3 regions of the Bacillus paralicheniformis genome follow, and region 2 is predicted to be linked to each of the others. Evidence: riboswitches for the same ligand, from Rfam matches in the RefSeq annotation. Region 2 holds a riboswitch; each other region holds the start of a gene.
The links. Region 2 has a riboswitch for S-adenosylmethionine ahead of CP943_RS21465 (5-methyltetrahydropteroyltriglutamate--homocysteine S-methyltransferase). Riboswitches for the same ligand answer to the same signal wherever they lie in the genome.
Positions count from the first base shown of each region.

Region 1: another riboswitch for S-adenosylmethionine. It lies ahead of CP943_RS16495 (MetQ/NlpA family ABC transporter substrate-binding protein); the one in region 2 lies ahead of CP943_RS21465 (5-methyltetrahydropteroyltriglutamate--homocysteine S-methyltransferase).
Region 3: another riboswitch for S-adenosylmethionine. It lies ahead of metN (methionine ABC transporter ATP-binding protein MetN); the one in region 2 lies ahead of CP943_RS21465 (5-methyltetrahydropteroyltriglutamate--homocysteine S-methyltransferase).

Region 1 is NZ_CP023665.1:3,246,768-3,252,057, reverse strand. It holds gene CP943_RS16515 (ABC transporter permease subunit) at 1-179, shown strand, start outside; gene CP943_RS16510 (ABC transporter ATP-binding protein) at 205-903, shown strand; gene CP943_RS16505 (ABC transporter permease) at 893-2,224, shown strand; gene CP943_RS16500 (sunset domain-containing protein) at 2,253-2,933, opposite strand; SAM riboswitch class I at 3,065-3,172, shown strand; gene CP943_RS16495 (MetQ/NlpA family ABC transporter substrate-binding protein) at 3,229-4,053, shown strand; gene CP943_RS16490 (MDR family MFS transporter) at 4,174-5,290, shown strand, end outside.
Region 2 is NZ_CP023665.1:4,200,123-4,205,412, reverse strand. It holds gene CP943_RS21470 (glycosyltransferase family 39 protein) at 1-562, opposite strand, end outside; gene CP943_RS21465 (5-methyltetrahydropteroyltriglutamate--homocysteine S-methyltransferase) at 906-2,036, opposite strand; SAM riboswitch class I at 2,110-2,219, opposite strand; gene CP943_RS21460 (DUF3298 and DUF4163 domain-containing protein) at 2,538-3,221, shown strand; gene CP943_RS21455 (chorismate--pyruvate lyase family protein) at 3,322-3,852, opposite strand; gene CP943_RS21450 (LacI family DNA-binding transcriptional regulator) at 4,049-5,023, opposite strand; gene CP943_RS21445 (ABC transporter substrate-binding protein) at 5,257-5,290, shown strand, end outside.
Region 3 is NZ_CP023665.1:3,524,014-3,529,303, reverse strand. It holds gene CP943_RS18130 (arsenate reductase family protein) at 1-215, shown strand, start outside; gene gcvH (glycine cleavage system protein GcvH) at 277-660, shown strand; gene CP943_RS18120 (YusG family protein) at 721-957, shown strand; gene CP943_RS18115 (toprim domain-containing protein) at 1,020-1,364, shown strand; gene CP943_RS18110 (thioredoxin family protein) at 1,390-1,698, shown strand; gene CP943_RS18105 (SCP2 sterol-binding domain-containing protein) at 1,820-2,176, shown strand; SAM riboswitch class I at 2,351-2,458, shown strand; gene metN (methionine ABC transporter ATP-binding protein MetN) at 2,575-3,600, shown strand; gene CP943_RS18095 (methionine ABC transporter permease) at 3,593-4,261, shown strand; gene metQ (methionine ABC transporter substrate-binding lipoprotein MetQ) at 4,275-5,105, shown strand; gene CP943_RS18085 (carboxymuconolactone decarboxylase family protein) at 5,199-5,290, shown strand, end outside.

The DNA.
Region 1 (5,290 bases), 950 kb from region 2:
TTCTCTGGAGAAAAATGGATCGCCCGATTCAAATTCTCGTGATTTTATTTGGCATCTGGGGATTCGGCGCAGCCACTTCTTCTAGCCTGTTCAGCTATATCTTCGGTATGTTGATCGGTTCGGCAGTCGGATTCTTAATCAGTTACTTCTTGATTTTCAAAAAAATAAAACAGCTGTAATCCATAATGGAGAGGAGATTTACAAATGATCAGTGTAGAGCATATTCACCACTCATTTAAAGTCGGTAAAAAGGGGAGGGAAAATGAAGTTAAAGTGTTAAAGGATGTCTCGCTTACCGTTGAAAAAGGCGAAATCGCCTGCATTGTCGGACGGAGCGGTTCCGGAAAATCGACGCTGTTGAACTTGATTTCCGGCTATATCGCCCCGACAAAAGGTAAGATCGTCATTGACGGTACGGATGTCACAAAGTACAGCGAAAAAGAATGGGCGGCATTCAGGCTTGAACATTTCGGCTTCATCTTTCAAAGTTTTCAGCTGATTCCGAGCTTGACGACTTACGAAAACATCGAACTGCCTCTGACTTTAAAAGGTGTTCATCCGTCTGAGCGGAAGCAGCGCGTCAATGAGATGCTTCACCGCGTCGGCCTTGAAAACCACGCTGGACACTATCCGAATGAGCTTTCAGGCGGACAGCAGCAGCGCGTCAGCATCGCCCGCGCTTTGATTTTGAATCCGTCAATCATTTTAGCCGACGAACCGACCGGAAGCCTCGATTCCGAAACAGAGCAGGAAATCCTCGAATTCATTCGGCAGCTGAACAGGGAGCGCGGTATTACATTCGTCATCATCACGCACGATGACGAGGTGGCATCGATCGCCAAAACGAAATTTCAGTTATCTGACGGCGTATTAGAGAAGGGGGAAGAGACTGTTGAAGTTTAAGGATCAGTTGAAGTTCATTAGAAGAAATATGAAGAAAAACCGCCTGCGTGTATTCATGACCATTCTCGCAACAACGGTGGCCTGCGCGTTTTTAATCGTGCTCGCATCGGTCGGATTCGGCCTGCAAAAATCGCTGACTGAACAGCTGATGAAAGAGCAAATCGTGACTGAGATAAATGTTGTCGGAAAAGAAGGGCAAAGCGATCAGAAAGTTCAAAAGAAAGACTTGAAAGAATTCGAAAATCGCAAAGATGTGTCCGCGATTATCGAGCGCACGCAGGTGTTCGCACCTGCTGAAGCAAAGTTGGGCAACAGGACAAACAATCAAATGTCGAATATCACGATTACTGACATGGCTGCTGAACAAAAAGCCAATATTAAACTCGATCGCGGCCGCGTAGCGAAAACACCGAATGAAATCGTCGTCGGCTACCATTTCGGGAAGAATCTCTGGACGAAAAAAGAAGCCCAAGATTATGAAAAGCAGATGGAAAATAATGCTGAGGAAGTAAAAGAACCAAAAGGATACGCAGAAGATATTCTCGGCAAAACAATTGAATTAAAGATCTCAAAAATGGATGAAAAAACAGGAGAAGAAGGGAAAGCGAAAACATATGATCTGAAAGTTGTCGGAGTTACGAAAAAACCTTCTTATGAATGGGCAAGCGATTCAACAGTCTATGTCAGCAACGACATGCAAAAAGACATCACCGGATTTCTGAAGGCGGACAAAGACAGCGGCACGATCGAAAAAAAGCTTTCGGTTTACGCGGATAACTTTGAACATGTCGGACAGCTGACAACAGATTTGGAGGATGAAGGCTACTACGTCGATTCAATAACGAAAAAACTCGAAAGCATTAATCTTTTTTTCATGGCTTTTAAAATCGGTCTGATCTTCGTCGGAGTCATTGCCGTCTTGATTTCAGCGATCGGCATTTTCAACACGATGACAATGGCGGTTACAGAGCGGACGCAGGAGATCGGCATTATGAAAGCGATCGGGGCAAGCCCGAACGTGATCAGGAAAATGTTTCTGCTGGAAAGCGCCTATATCGGTATCTTAGGATCTGTTTTAGGTGTTATCATTTCATACGGTGTCAGCTTTTTAGTGAACAAGATTATACCACCTATTTTATCATCGGTTTCAGAAGGAGGAGCGAGTGCGGCAGACTTCAGCATCACCTTCTCGTACATTCCGGTCAGTCTTGTCCTTATCGCGACCTTGATCAGTGCAGGCGTCGCCATTCTTTCAGGCCTGAACCCGGCCATTAAAGCGACAAGAACGAACGTGCTGACAGCATTAAGAAGAGAGCTTTAAGAAAAAAGCCGGCGGTATGCCGGCTTTTTTAACGTTTCGGAGGTCTGTACCCCGCATCACGCGCCTCCTGTTCTGTGCAGAACCAGCGGGCGACGTTTTTCGTGCGGTCATAATATGTACTTCCTGGTGTATGATAAATATGGTTGACGCTTCCTTTGATTTTGCACTCTTGTTTGCTTTCACCGCTGTTTTTCTTAGGGGAGGGCGCGCTGTGTGACGTTCCGGCCTGAGCGGTGGCGTTCTTTTCTTTTACAGTGGCTTCGGCACTGCCGCTTTTTTCTTCAGCCTTAGCCAGTTTTTCTGACAGCGATTTTGTTTTTTTCGTAAGCGAGTCTTTTTCTTTTGTCAGTTTTTCATTTTCTTTTTTTAATGTGTCATTCTCCGTTTTGGCTGCCTTCAGTTTTTCGTTTGCTTGATTGAGCTGCTGCTTTAATGCGGTTTGCTCCTTTTGTACAGCGCTGTGTTCAGTTTTCAGTTCCTGAAGCTCGGTTGTCAGGTCCTCTGTTTTTGTCTCATTTACGGCATATGTTTCCTCACTGTAATAAGGCGCAGAGATGATCAGGAGGAGAAGTCCGCCTGCAAAACAAGGATAAAAGAGTTTTCTGGAAAACCTTTTGCCTGGAGAAAAGATTCTTCTGATCAAATGAAATACAAGGTAGCAGATGGAAAAAATAAAGGATAAAAACCCGATCAGCATGATAGATTCCATGATTCGTCTCCTTTCGTGTTTGATAACTATATTTTAGCTTAAAAAGAAAAAAATGTTTATACCAAAAAACTTCTTGCAAATCTAAATATTCAAACGTAAAATAAAGAAATCATTTAAAAAACTGAATATGCAGCTTATAAAGAGAGATGGAGGGACTGGCCCGGCGAAATCTCAGCAACCTGCAGCAGAGCAAGGTGCTAAATCCAGCAGAATGTCAGGCGCATTCTGAAAGATAAGTTGAACAACTCTTTCAGGCGCTGAAAGAGTTTTTTTTATTTTGGAGGAGGAGATATACATGAACAAGATATTAAAATGGACTTCCGTGCTGGGACTGGCCTTGAGCATGGCGCTTCTGACCGCATGCGGAAACAATGCCGAAAGCGATGGTAAAACGATCAAAATAGGCGCTACTGCAGGACCGTATTACGATATGGTCAAAAAAGCGATTCAGCCTGAACTTGAGAAAAAAGGCTACAAAGTTGAAGTGGTCGAATTCACCGACTATGTACAGCCGAACACGGCGTTAAGCGAAGGCGAACTCGACGCCAATTTGTTTCAACATGAGGTTTTTATGAAATCATACAATCAAGAAAACAATAAACATCTTGCTGCACTCATTTCTGTGCCGACCGCTCCGATGGGTCTCTATTCTGCCAAATATAACGACTTGAACGATGTCAAAAACGGGGCGGAAGTGGCTGTTCCAAACGATCCGGCCAATGCCGCCAGGGCATTTTTAACGCTCCAGGATCAGGGGCTGATTCGGCTGAAAAGCGATGTCGACACATTGAAAGCCTCTGTGCAGGATATTGCGGAAAATCCGAAAAAGCTGACATTTAAACAGCTTGAATCTGCCAATCTTCCAAGAGCGGTCGATGACCTGGATATCGCGGCTGTCCCGGGTAATTTCGCTCTCTCCGCTAATATGAAGTTGCAGGACGCGCTGGCGCTTGAGAACATGCCTGACCGCTACCGCAATCAAGTGGTAGTGGATGAAAAAAACAAAGACAAGCCATTCGCCAAAGATCTCAAAGAAGCGGTAAAATCCAAAGCTTTCGAAGATGCGATCGATCGGGAATTCGCCGGTTTCGGAAAGCCAAAATGGATGACGCAATCATAAAAAAATTCCCCCTTTAAAAAGGGGGTTTTTTATGTTGAAAATCGAAATCGTGTCAATTGAAAAAAATGGGCAAAACGAATAGAATCTAGAGGGAATGCTAAAGAGAAAGAAGGAAACGCTATGCCGCGCACATTATGGCTTTTGGTCATCGGAATGTTTATCAATGTCACAGGGGCATCTTTTTTATGGCCGCTGAATACCATCTATATCCATCAGCATTTGGGAAAGTCGCTGACAGCGGCCGGATTTGTGCTGATGCTGAACTCAGGGGCAAATGTGCTGGGCAACCTGTTCGGAGGATATTTATTCGATAAAATCGGCGGATTTAAAACGGTCGTACTTGGAATTGTGATCACGTTTGCGAGCCTTTCAGGCCTCGTCTTTTTTCATGAGTGGTTCCAATACATTCTTTTCTTAACATTGGCCGGTTTTGGATCAGGGATCGTGTTTCCGGCATGCTATGCAATGGCCGGCTCGGTTTGGCCGGAAGGCGGCAGAAAGCCGTTCAATGCTGTATACGTGGCGCAAAATGCAGGGGTGGCAGTTGGTTCAGCGCTCGGCGGAATTGTCGCGTCTTTTTCATTTACGTATGTTTTTCTGGCGAATGCGATGCTATATGCCGTCTTTTTCTTGATTGCGATTTTCGGATTTAGACGCATCCGGTCTGAAAAAGCCATGCAGTCTTCTGTTTTGGATCATGCCGATTCAGTCAGCGGGAAATCTAGATTCTCCGCGCTTTTGGTTATATGTACGGGCTACCTGCTCGGCTGGGTCGCTTATTCGCAATGGTCCTCGACCATCGCTTCACACACCCAGGAGCTGGGGATATCTCTTGGGCAGTACAGCGTACTTTGGACAGTGAACGGGGCGCTCATTGTTTTCGGTCAGCCGCTGATCGGTTTTTTTGTGAAACGGTTTGCCGAATCGCTGAAAAACCAAATCGTCATCGGATTTGTCATTTTTATGATGGCATACGGAATTTTGTTTGGCGCTGAACGGTTTCCGGCGTTTCTTGCCGCGATGGTTGTGCTAACCATTGGCGAAATGCTTGTATGGCCGGCTGTGCCGACAATCGCCAACCGTCTCGCTCCGAGGGGAAAAGAAGGGTTTTATCAAGGGTTTGTCAACAGTATGGCGACCGGCGGAAGAATGATCGGGCCGCTTTTTGGCGGAATGCTGGTTGATTATTTCAATATGCAGCTTTTGCTCGCGGTTCTGCTCGTATTGCTGCTGTTCG
Region 2 (5,290 bases):
CCGGTAATACCATGTATGCTTGCAGCATTTTGACGTTAAAGCCGACGCCGACCATACAGAATGCGCCGAGCAGCCAGCCGATTTTTCCTTTCCGGACTGCTTTAAACAACATCCAGGTTGCAATCATCAAACAAAGGGTGAGAATGCTGTCGACGTTGTTTGTATGGCTGACCGCAACGGCAATCGGCGTACACGCCATAATAAGAGCTGAAATTCTGGCCGCCGTTTTGCCAAAAGTAGGTTTTACAATAAAGTACAACAGTGCTACGGAAATCACTTCGGCAATCGCTTCAGGAAGAACGACGCTCCAGCCATGCACGCCGAACACAAGTGCAAAAAGTGTCTGAATCCAGAGTGCAACCGGCGGTTTATCAACTGTTACAAAGCCTGCTGGATCAAATGATGCGTAAAAAAAGTTATGAAAACTTTGGGTCATACTTTCAACGGCCGCCGTATAGTAGGCGTTGTCTGTGTCACTATTCCAGATGCCGTACAAGTTTAAAGCTGCAGATAATACAAGAATGAAGACCAGGAATATATCGATTTTCCTTTTCTTAATCATTGTTCGATCACCTCACTAAAGAGCATTATAGAAGCCAAATATGATCAAACTATGAACAAATCAAGAAGGAATTTTAAATTGTATAGAGGGGCAAAAAAAAAGAGACATGCCGTCAGGAGGCATGTCTCCAGCGTGTCGAGAAACCCCCGCATTCGTTGTCAGGCCTGCGCGTCGGTGCTCACGAATTCCAACATTCGCTCCGCTCCGATGCTCGGCCTTCCTAGACTGCAAGGGTTTTCAATCACGCTGAAAGGATGACAAAATCCCAAAACAAAAAGCTGTTTTGGGATTTTGTCAACATTCTGAGACATGCCGTCAGGAGGCATGTCTCAAATATGAGGTGTTATTTCCATACGTCTTCTGCGATCTCGACGACATGGCGCAGTTTTTCCCATTGCTGCTCTTCCGTCAGGAGGTTGCCTTCTTCTGTGGAGGCAAAGCCGCACTGCGGGCTTAGGCACAATTGGTTCAGGTCGACGAAGCGAGCTGCTTCGTCGATGCGCCGCTTAATATCATCCGGGTTTTCAAGCTCTCCGAATTTTGATGTGATCAGACCGAGGACGATCTGCAAGTCTTTCCGTTTGACATAGCGAAGCGGTTCGAAGCCGCCGGAGCGCTCGTCATCAAATTCAAGGAAAAGTCCGTCTAAATTGAGTCCGTCGAAAATCGTTTCTGCAGCCGCATCGTAGCCGCCTTCCGCCACCCATGTTGACTGGAAGTTGCCGCGGCAGATGTGCATGGTGACCGTCAAATCGTCCGGGCGTCCTTCAACTGCTTCATTAATCGTGTTGGCGAAGGACTGGCGCAGTTCATCAGGCTGGCGGCCGAAGGCTTTGATCTGCTCATGTCCTTTGTCTGAGAAAAATACCGACCAGGCCGTGTCATCCAGTTGCAAATAGCGGCAGCCGGCATCGTAAAATGCGCGGATCGCTTTTTTGTAAGCCTGCGCGACATCGTGATGGAACTCATCCAGATCCTCGTACGGGCTTTCTCCAAGTTTTCCTCTGAAAAACAGCATATTCGGGCTCGGAATCGTCATTTTCGGCGTATGTGTGCCCGCAATATCATGAAGAAATTTATAATCTTCCAGCATCGGATGGTTTGTAAAATCGACTTTGCTTGTTACTTTGATTCCGCGCGGCTTCGTTTCAACATTATGAAATTGAATGCCCTTGTCCGCTGTATATCCTTCTACGCCGTCAAGCCCTTCAAGAAAATCGAAATGCCACCATGACCTGCGGAATTCCCCGTCAGTAACGGCTTTAAGGCCAATTTCTTTTTGCTTTTCGACAATGCGCTTGATCTCTTCGTTTTCGACTTCGCGCAGTTGTTCAGCGCTAATTTCACCGTTCGCTTTTTGAATACGCGCTTTTTTTACGGGCGCAGACCTTAAAAGACTCCCCACCTGATCAGCTCTGTACGGTCCGATTTTTTTCCCAGGCGTTTGCTTCAGTACATCGGTTGATTGTGTCATGCTTCATCCCTCTTTCTTTATAGACATAAAAAAGCTCTTCCCGATAAGGAAGAGCTTGATATATTCAATCTCCTCCTTATCTTCAAGAGCACGAACATGCTCTTAAGGATTTAGCACCATTCTGTCATAGACAGCGGTTGCCGGGTTTCACAGGGCCAGTCCCTCCACCACTCTTGATAAGGAAAACCTTTTTATGCAATTTTTTAATAATTTTAATATTAATACTTTTTATAAAAATGTCAATGGGTTTAAAAAAACTATTTGGTTTTTCATTTTCTTCTTCTGCGGTTAAAACGGAGGGCGTATCGAATCAGCGTGTGAATTTTTTGTCAAGACAGTCTTTCAAATGGTCAACAAGGTGCTGAACGAACAGGGTGAATTAGAATATTTTTCAATTTTTATCTCCGAAAATAGAAACTTTCTCGCGAGTTCACCGGTCTATCATGTGTACCTGATTTCAAAATGGGTATGATAAACAATGACAGATTAAGGAGGGTTCTTATGAACAAAAAAACAGTGTTTAAAGCGTTAGGTATGCTGATGACAGGGGTATTGTTTTTTGCGCTGTACGGTGCGGCCGCACTTCCTTCTGCACACGCGGCAAATGAAAAAAAGCCGACGGTCACGAGCCATACTTACAAAAACATTAAGGCTTTGAAATACCCGCAGGTTGCAAATGTAAGCAGCAAATCTCTCCAAAATAGGATCAACAAAGATTTTAAACGTTATATTGAGCAGTCCTACAAAGATTATGTAAAAAACAAGAAAGACGGCCAACAGCACGAATACCAAACAGATTATCAAACGTCCTTTGAAGTGAAATACCGGACCGGCCAAAAGCTGAGCATTCTGACAAGTAATTACGTCTACTCCGGCGGAGCGCACGGAAATACGGCAGTCCGCTCTTTCAACTATGACCTTGCCTCTAAAAAGCGGGTGTATTTATCAGATATCTTAAATACAAAATCGAAAATGGATAAGACAAAAACATACATTTACGACTATATTCAAAAACACAGCGACATTTTCTTCCCGGATGTGAAGAAGAAAGACATCGTCCTTGGTAAAAACACGGCTTTTTATTACACAAAAGACGGCATTGCGATCGTCTTCCAGCAATACGATGTCGCTCCTTATGCTGCCGGAAATCCGGTCGTTGCCGTGCCGAAAACGGTGTATCAATAAATAACAGCCCCTGTTTCGCAGGGGTTTTTTTGTTTTGAGGGAAGAAGGAATGGGGAGGTTATGGAAGCCTTTTCATAAAGTGGCAGCTGACGGGCATGATTCAGCCCGCAGTCCGTTCGCAGATTTTTTCTAAATCGAATAGCTCGCAGACATAGAACATGCACTGCCGGCCGCTGATAATCTGATATTTTTTAAAAGCATATGTCCGGTCTGCTGAAACAGGTACAAGTTGTGTGAAATGTTTTCCCAGGCAGTCGCCCGTACTGAAAATTTCACGCCTTGACTCCAGTTCTGCAATGATTTTCCCGATGGGAAGCCTTTCTGCCTGCAAATCTTGTTTGATGGCGGGCGGCAGTAAGTTTGTTTTAACATAGACATAATTATAAGATAAATAATCATCGCCTGTTTTCAAAGAGGAAGTTCTAAACAAGATGTCATCATCGCGTTGAAACAGCCTCGCTTCTTCAGGTGACAGCTTGTCATAATCAATATTATTTTGCTGAAAAACTTCGATTTCGGCTTTGCCACCGATCAGCGTTTCAATCGCTTTGGTTGTTGAACCATCGGTTTTGGTTAACATGTCTTTTACAAGAGCAACTAGAGTTTCAGGAAAAAAGTGGCTTACGCTCAATGAAAGGCACCCCCGTACCAAAATTAGAATTTTTTGAAAACTTGTCTTTAAATTTATCATGTGGAGATGCGTTTGTCTAGAAAAATAAGTTAAATTTTAGGTTAGTAATGTAAATTTTATATTTTTAACAATTGGATAGATCAGGATATGTATGGAAAAAGGAGACGTCAATGTCTCCTTTTTTTGTGCGATTCATTTAAGTCGTCTCTCCTTCTAAAAGCTGTACGGGCAAATAGGTTTCCAGCGGTAAATCATCGAATTCGCCTTCAATGGCTTTGGACAAAATCTCGATGGCCGTCTTGGAAATGAGTTCAATCGGCTGCTGGATGGTTGTCAATTCCGGGAGGATGGACTGAACGGCTTCCGTTCCGTCGTAGCCGATCACCTTTAATTGCCCGGGAATGTCTTTTCCGCGTTTTTTTGCTTCGGTGATGACTGTAGCGGCCATGAGGTCATCGCTGGCAAAAATGCCGTCAGCCGCAGGCTGTTCATCAAACAGTTTTGAGATGATTTCCCGGTAATTTTGATGAAAGGGAACCTCATATGTAATCGGCTGCCTTCCGTGTTGTCGCATCACATCTTCATATGCTTTTCGTCTAAGATTTGCCGGTGTTTTCAGCTCAATTGGTCCGTTGAGATGGATGATGTGCCGGCAGCCTTTTGCAATTAACAGTTCTGTCGCTTTTCTTCCTCCGTCATAGTTATTGGAGCCGATGACGGGAATCGTTTCCGATAAGTAATGATCGATGGCGACAATCGGCAGGTTTTGCCGATGATAGTTTAAGATTCCCCTGTTGTAGGTCACGGCGATGACGCCGTCCACTTGATTTCGCATCAGCATTTCCAAGTATTTTTCTTCTTTGTCTTTGCGGTTCAAGCTGTTGCAAAGCAGCAGTTTGTAGCCCATGGCAGCGCAGATGCTCTCAATATGAAAGGCCAGTTCGCCGAAAAACGGGTTGCTGGAGTTAGGGATGATGAGCCCTATTAAATGAGTTCGTTTACGAAATAAAGAGCGGGCCAAATCGTTTGGAAAGTAATTGATTTCTTCCATCGCTTTATAGACTTTTTCTTTTGTTTTTTCACTAATATAGCCGCGGTTATTTAATACCCGCGATACGGTTGTTGGTGAAACTCCCGCTTTTTTTGCAACGTCGTGAATGCTAGGCTTCATTCCCTTTTCCCCCTGCTAGTTTACTGAAATGGCTTACAATTCTCGTCACGCACTTATTTTAGAGAATCGGACTGATATGTGCAAGAAAATGCCATGATTCTGAGAAATGTACCGGGATGAATAATTGGGGAAAAAGTATGTCAACCGGTTGACATGTGAAACCGGTTGACATACAATTCACTTGAAAGCGCTTTTATCTGTTGATTTATGAAAAATGGGGGGAAGTGACAAAGATGAAAAGGTGGCTCTTCGGAATTTTTTCGTTGT
Region 3 (5,290 bases), 680 kb from region 2:
AGAAAAGCGGGCTTGAATTGAAGAAGTTTTTCAACACGAGCGGACAAAAATACCGTGAACTCGGCTTAAAAGACAAGCTGCAAAACATGTCTGAAGATGAGCAGCTGGAACTGCTGGCTTCGGACGGTATGCTGATCAAACGCCCGATTGCGACAGACGGCAGTAAAGTAACGGTCGGTTTTAAAGAAGATCAGTTTAAGACATACTGGTTATAACCCATCAAAATATGATATCTTCAATGTAGGATCGATTAAAACACTTTATGGAGGGGTTAGCATGAGCACACCGAAAGAGTTGCGTTATTCAGAAGAACACGAATGGGTGAAAACAGAAGGAGATAAAGTCAGAATCGGCATTACAGACTTCGCCCAATCCGAACTTGGAGACATCGTATTTGTCGAGCTTCCTGAAGTGGGAGACGAAATCAAAGCGGACGAGCCTTTTGGCAGCGTTGAATCCGTAAAGACCGTTTCTGAGCTGTATGCCCCGATCAACGGAAAAGTGGTCGAAGTGAACGAAGATCTGGAAGACAGCCCTGAATTCGTCAACGAGTCTCCGTATGAAAAGGCTTGGATGATTATCGTCGAGCCGTCCGATGCTTCTGAAATCGAAAATCTGATGACAGCCGAGCAATATGAGGACATGATAAAAGAAGACTAAGGATTATTCAGGATAGCCATGTGTCGTTTGGATACTCTATATCAAGAGGGGGTGTCCAAATTGACGCTGAAAAAAGAACGTATTGATATTACAGAACATGTGGAAAGCCGATTAAAAAACGGCGGAATGCAGCTGTACCATGAGAATGAGCTGATCGGCCGAATGACCGGGAAGGATCAATACGAGTTGAAATCTGGATATTCATTCCAAGATGAGAGATTTTACAAAACGGCGGATACCGTAAGCGGTCCGGATGCTAAATATGTAGACTGTGATGACCACCAAGGCTGGTGTTAATCAAATCAGGCGGTGAATATTCACTGCCTTTTTTTACAAGTAAATCTTTAAAGGTGATCCATATGCCGGAAAATGAAAAAGTCATGATCGTCGAAGGGAAATCAGATAAGCAAAAAGTGAAGCATGTCATCGAAGAGCCCGTGGATATTATTTGCACAAACGGAACGATCAGCCAGGCAAAACTCGATGAATTCGCCGAAACGCTGTTTGATAAAGACGTTTATATCCTGGTGGATGCCGATGAATCAGGGGAAAAGCTCCGCCGGCAGCTGACGAGGGAGCTCCCCCAAGCTTCGCATCTATACATCGATAGGGTATACAAAGAAGTCGCTTCCGCCCCGAGTCAGCATGTTGCAGAAGTATTAATTCGTTCAAACATCCGGGTACATACAAAATATTTATTATAAAACGTATTGAGGTGCGGTTCAACAGATGCAAGAACTCCAAGAAAAAGAGCTAAAACGGCTTGAACATGAGACCTGTCTTCTATATGTATACACGCCGTTCTGCGGAACGTGTCAGCTGGCCGGAAGAATGCTGGAAGTCGTTGATGAAATGATAAAGGACATTCCTTTTTATAAAAACAATCTCAATTATTCCCCGGCATTTGCCAAGCAGCAGGAAATAGAAAGCGTTCCATGCTTTATCCTTTACAAAAACGGGGAAGTCGTCAAAAAAGAATACGCTTTTCACTCCGTTTCCTACTTATACGATACGATTAAACAAAATGTTGTGGATTAAGGGCGGTTTTGACATATTTCTCGGGAAATAACCAGCAAAAACTTGTCGAGCAATTCCTAAAGGAACTCCTGCGGCAGACAGAGAATCTGTAAGTATGACCAATTTACAGGAGGTTATACAGTTGGAGAAAATGGGATTGATAGAAAGAGAGGACAAGGCTCTTTTTTTAAAACCTCTATTATCGACAACGGCTTTGCTGATTACGTTTCAAGGCGAGAAAGAAGCTTTTACGTTAGCGATCAACGAAAAAGGAGAAATGGAAAAATCTTCTCTTGCAGAGAAAGCTCATTTGACCTTTTTTGGAGAGCAAAGCGAGATTATTGACCTTCTTCACGGCGATATTTCATTGCAGCATCTCGTACAGCGCGGCACTGTTCAAGTAAAAGGCTCATTCAGAGCTTTATTGAAGCTTGAAGCGATTTTATGGCTGACGGACGGCTTTTTTAAAAACAGCGATCTTTATTCAGAGACATTTTAAAAATTTGAAAAATCGGCACATTCCGTGTATAAGTCGGACAGAGACGAGCGTTTACGTTCGTCTCTTTTCGCCGTAGGCCGATTGTCTTACGAAAAATAGTTGACAACTATTTTTTCGCATGATATCCTACTTTAAGAATTCCGATCATAATAATCAAAAAATAAATATATGATTCTCTTATCCAGAGAGGTGGAGGGAAGTGCCCTATGAAACCCGGCAACCATCAACACGTGTTGAAATGGTGCCAATTCACACGAAGCGTTATGCTTTGAAAGATGAGAGAAAGGCCCAGACTATTCAAAAGCCTTTCTGCTCATGTGTGCAGAAAGGCTTTTTTCATTGTTTGATCAGGGATTTAGACAACTATGAGAATTGAGCAAGAAAGCAGGTGATGGCTTTTGATAAATCTTCAAAATGTTTCAAAGATTTATCGGTCAAAGCATGGAGATGTCAATGCTGTCCAGGATGTCACCCTTACGATTAAAAAAGGTGAAATCTTCGGAATTATTGGATATAGCGGAGCTGGAAAAAGCTCCTTGATCCGTCTTTTGAACGGACTTGAACAGCCGACTTCAGGCACGGTTGAAGTAGCCGGCAGAACAATCAGTGAGATCAAAGGGAAGAAGCTGAGGAATGCAAGGCAGGAAATCAGCATGATTTTCCAGCACTTCAACCTATTGTGGTCAAGAACGGTCCGCGACAATATTGCGTTTCCGCTGGAGATCGCCGGTGTCAGCAAAGCAAAACGTCTGAAAAGAGTCGCTGAACTGATAAAGCTTGTCGGACTTGAAGGCAAGGAAAATGCCTACCCTTCACAGCTTAGCGGAGGCCAAAAGCAGCGCGTCGGCATCGCTCGGGCGCTCGCAAACAATCCGAAAGTTCTCTTATGCGATGAAGCGACATCAGCGCTTGATCCGCAGACGACTGACTCGATCCTGGGTCTTCTGTCCGATATCAATGAAAGGCTCGGACTGACCATTGTCCTGATTACTCATGAAATGCATGTCATCAGGAAAATCTGCCACAGAGTGGCCGTCATGGAAAACGGAAAGGTCGTGGAAGAAGGCGATGTGCTGAACGTATTCCTCAAGCCGCAGGAAGAAATGACAAAGCGCTTTGTTCAGCAGGTAACAGAACCGGTGGAAACACAGGAAACGCTGAAGCATTTCCTCGAAGAAACGACATCGGGGCGGACGATCAAGCTCACCTTCGTCGGTGAAGCGGCCGAATCGCCGCTGATCACACAGATCATTCGGAAGTTCGATGTTGAAGTCAACATCCTTCAAGGCAAAATCTCGCAAACTCAGGACGGCGCATACGGTTCATTGTTCATTCATGTCGACGGATATGAAAACGAGGTCAATGATGTGGTCGATTTCATCAAGAGCCGTCAAGTAGAAGCAGAGGTGATCACGAATGTTTGAAAAACTGTTTCCAAACGTAGATATGGAGCAGCTGTGGGAAGCTACGTATGAAACGATATATATGACAGGAATTTCCCTATTGTTTGCTTTTATCATCGGAGTGATTCTCGGTATGCTGCTGTATCTGACTTCAAAAGGAAACATTTGGCAGAATCGAGTCGTGAACGGTGTAATCTCGGCAATCGTCAATGTGTTCAGGTCTATTCCTTTTATTATATTGATTATTTTGCTGCTTGGTTTCACAAAGTTTTTAATGAACACGATCTTGGGGCCGAACGCCGCACTTCCGGCTTTGATTATCGCATCCGCTCCGTTCTATGCCCGCCTGGTTGAAATCGCTTTGCGCGAAGTTGATAAGGGCGTGATTGAAGCGGCAAAATCGATGGGAGCCAAAACATCGACGATCATATTTAAAGTGCTCCTGCCCGAATCGATGCCGGCCTTGATCTCTGGCATTACGGTTACGGCGATTGCACTGATCGGTTCGACGGCGATGGCCGGAGCAATCGGTTCAGGCGGACTCGGGAACCTTGCCTATGTAAACGGTTTTCAGATGAACAATCCCGATATTATACTCATCGCCACTATTTTCATCTTAGCTATTGTGTTTATCATCCAGTTTATCGGGGATTTTATAACAAATAAATTAGACAAACGTTAGGGAGGACATCAACATGAAAAAAGGTTTATTAACAGCTTTATTCATCATTTTTGCAGGCGTTTTAGCCGCTTGCGGATCTTCCAGCAGCGAAGGGGATAAAGACAGCAAAGTCATCACAGTCGGAGCGACGCCGACGCCTCACGCTGAAATCCTTGAAGAAGCAAAGCCACTTTTGAAAGAAAAAGGCTATGAGCTTAAAATCAAAAATTTCACGGACTACAAACTGATCAACAAGGCGCTTGCAACGAAAGATCTCGATGCGAACTACTTCCAGCACGTCCCGTATCTTGAACAGGAAATGAAAGAAAATAAAGACTACGATCTTGTTAACGTCGGCGCGGTACACCTTGAGCCATTCGGCATTTACTCTAAAAAGTATAAATCTTTAAAAGACCTTCCTGACGGTGCAAAAATTATTATGAGCAACAACGCCGCTGAACAGGGCCGCATGCTTGCAATGCTTGAAAATGCCGGACTGATCAAGCTGAAATCAGGCATTGAAAAAGTGGATGCGACAGTAAAAGATATTACAGAAAACAAGAAAAACCTCAAAATCAAAAATGATGTGGCGCCTGAAATGACGGCAAAAGCATACGAAGCCAATGAAGCTGACGCAGTGTTCATCAATGTGAACTACGCGATCCAAAACAAGCTCAATCCGAAAACTGATTCAATCGAGCTTGAGTCTCCAAAAGACAATCCTTACGCTAACATCATCGCCGTCCGCAAAGGCGACGAAGATTCTGACAAGGTGAAAGCTCTGATGGACGTATTGCGCTCTGAGGACATTAAAAAGTTCATCGACAAAAAATATGAAGGCTCTGTCATTTCTGTTTCTGAGTAAATGAAAGAACACCCCGGTTTTGGAGAAAACCGGGGTTTTTTTAGCGTATTTTTTGAAAAGAGGCTCATAATAAAAAAAGACTACCAACTGAAAATGGAGGAACAAAACGTGAATCAGCATGAATCAGAAAGCATTATCGAATCCGCATTGCATGAATATAAAGCAGGGATCGGCATCTTTTCCGA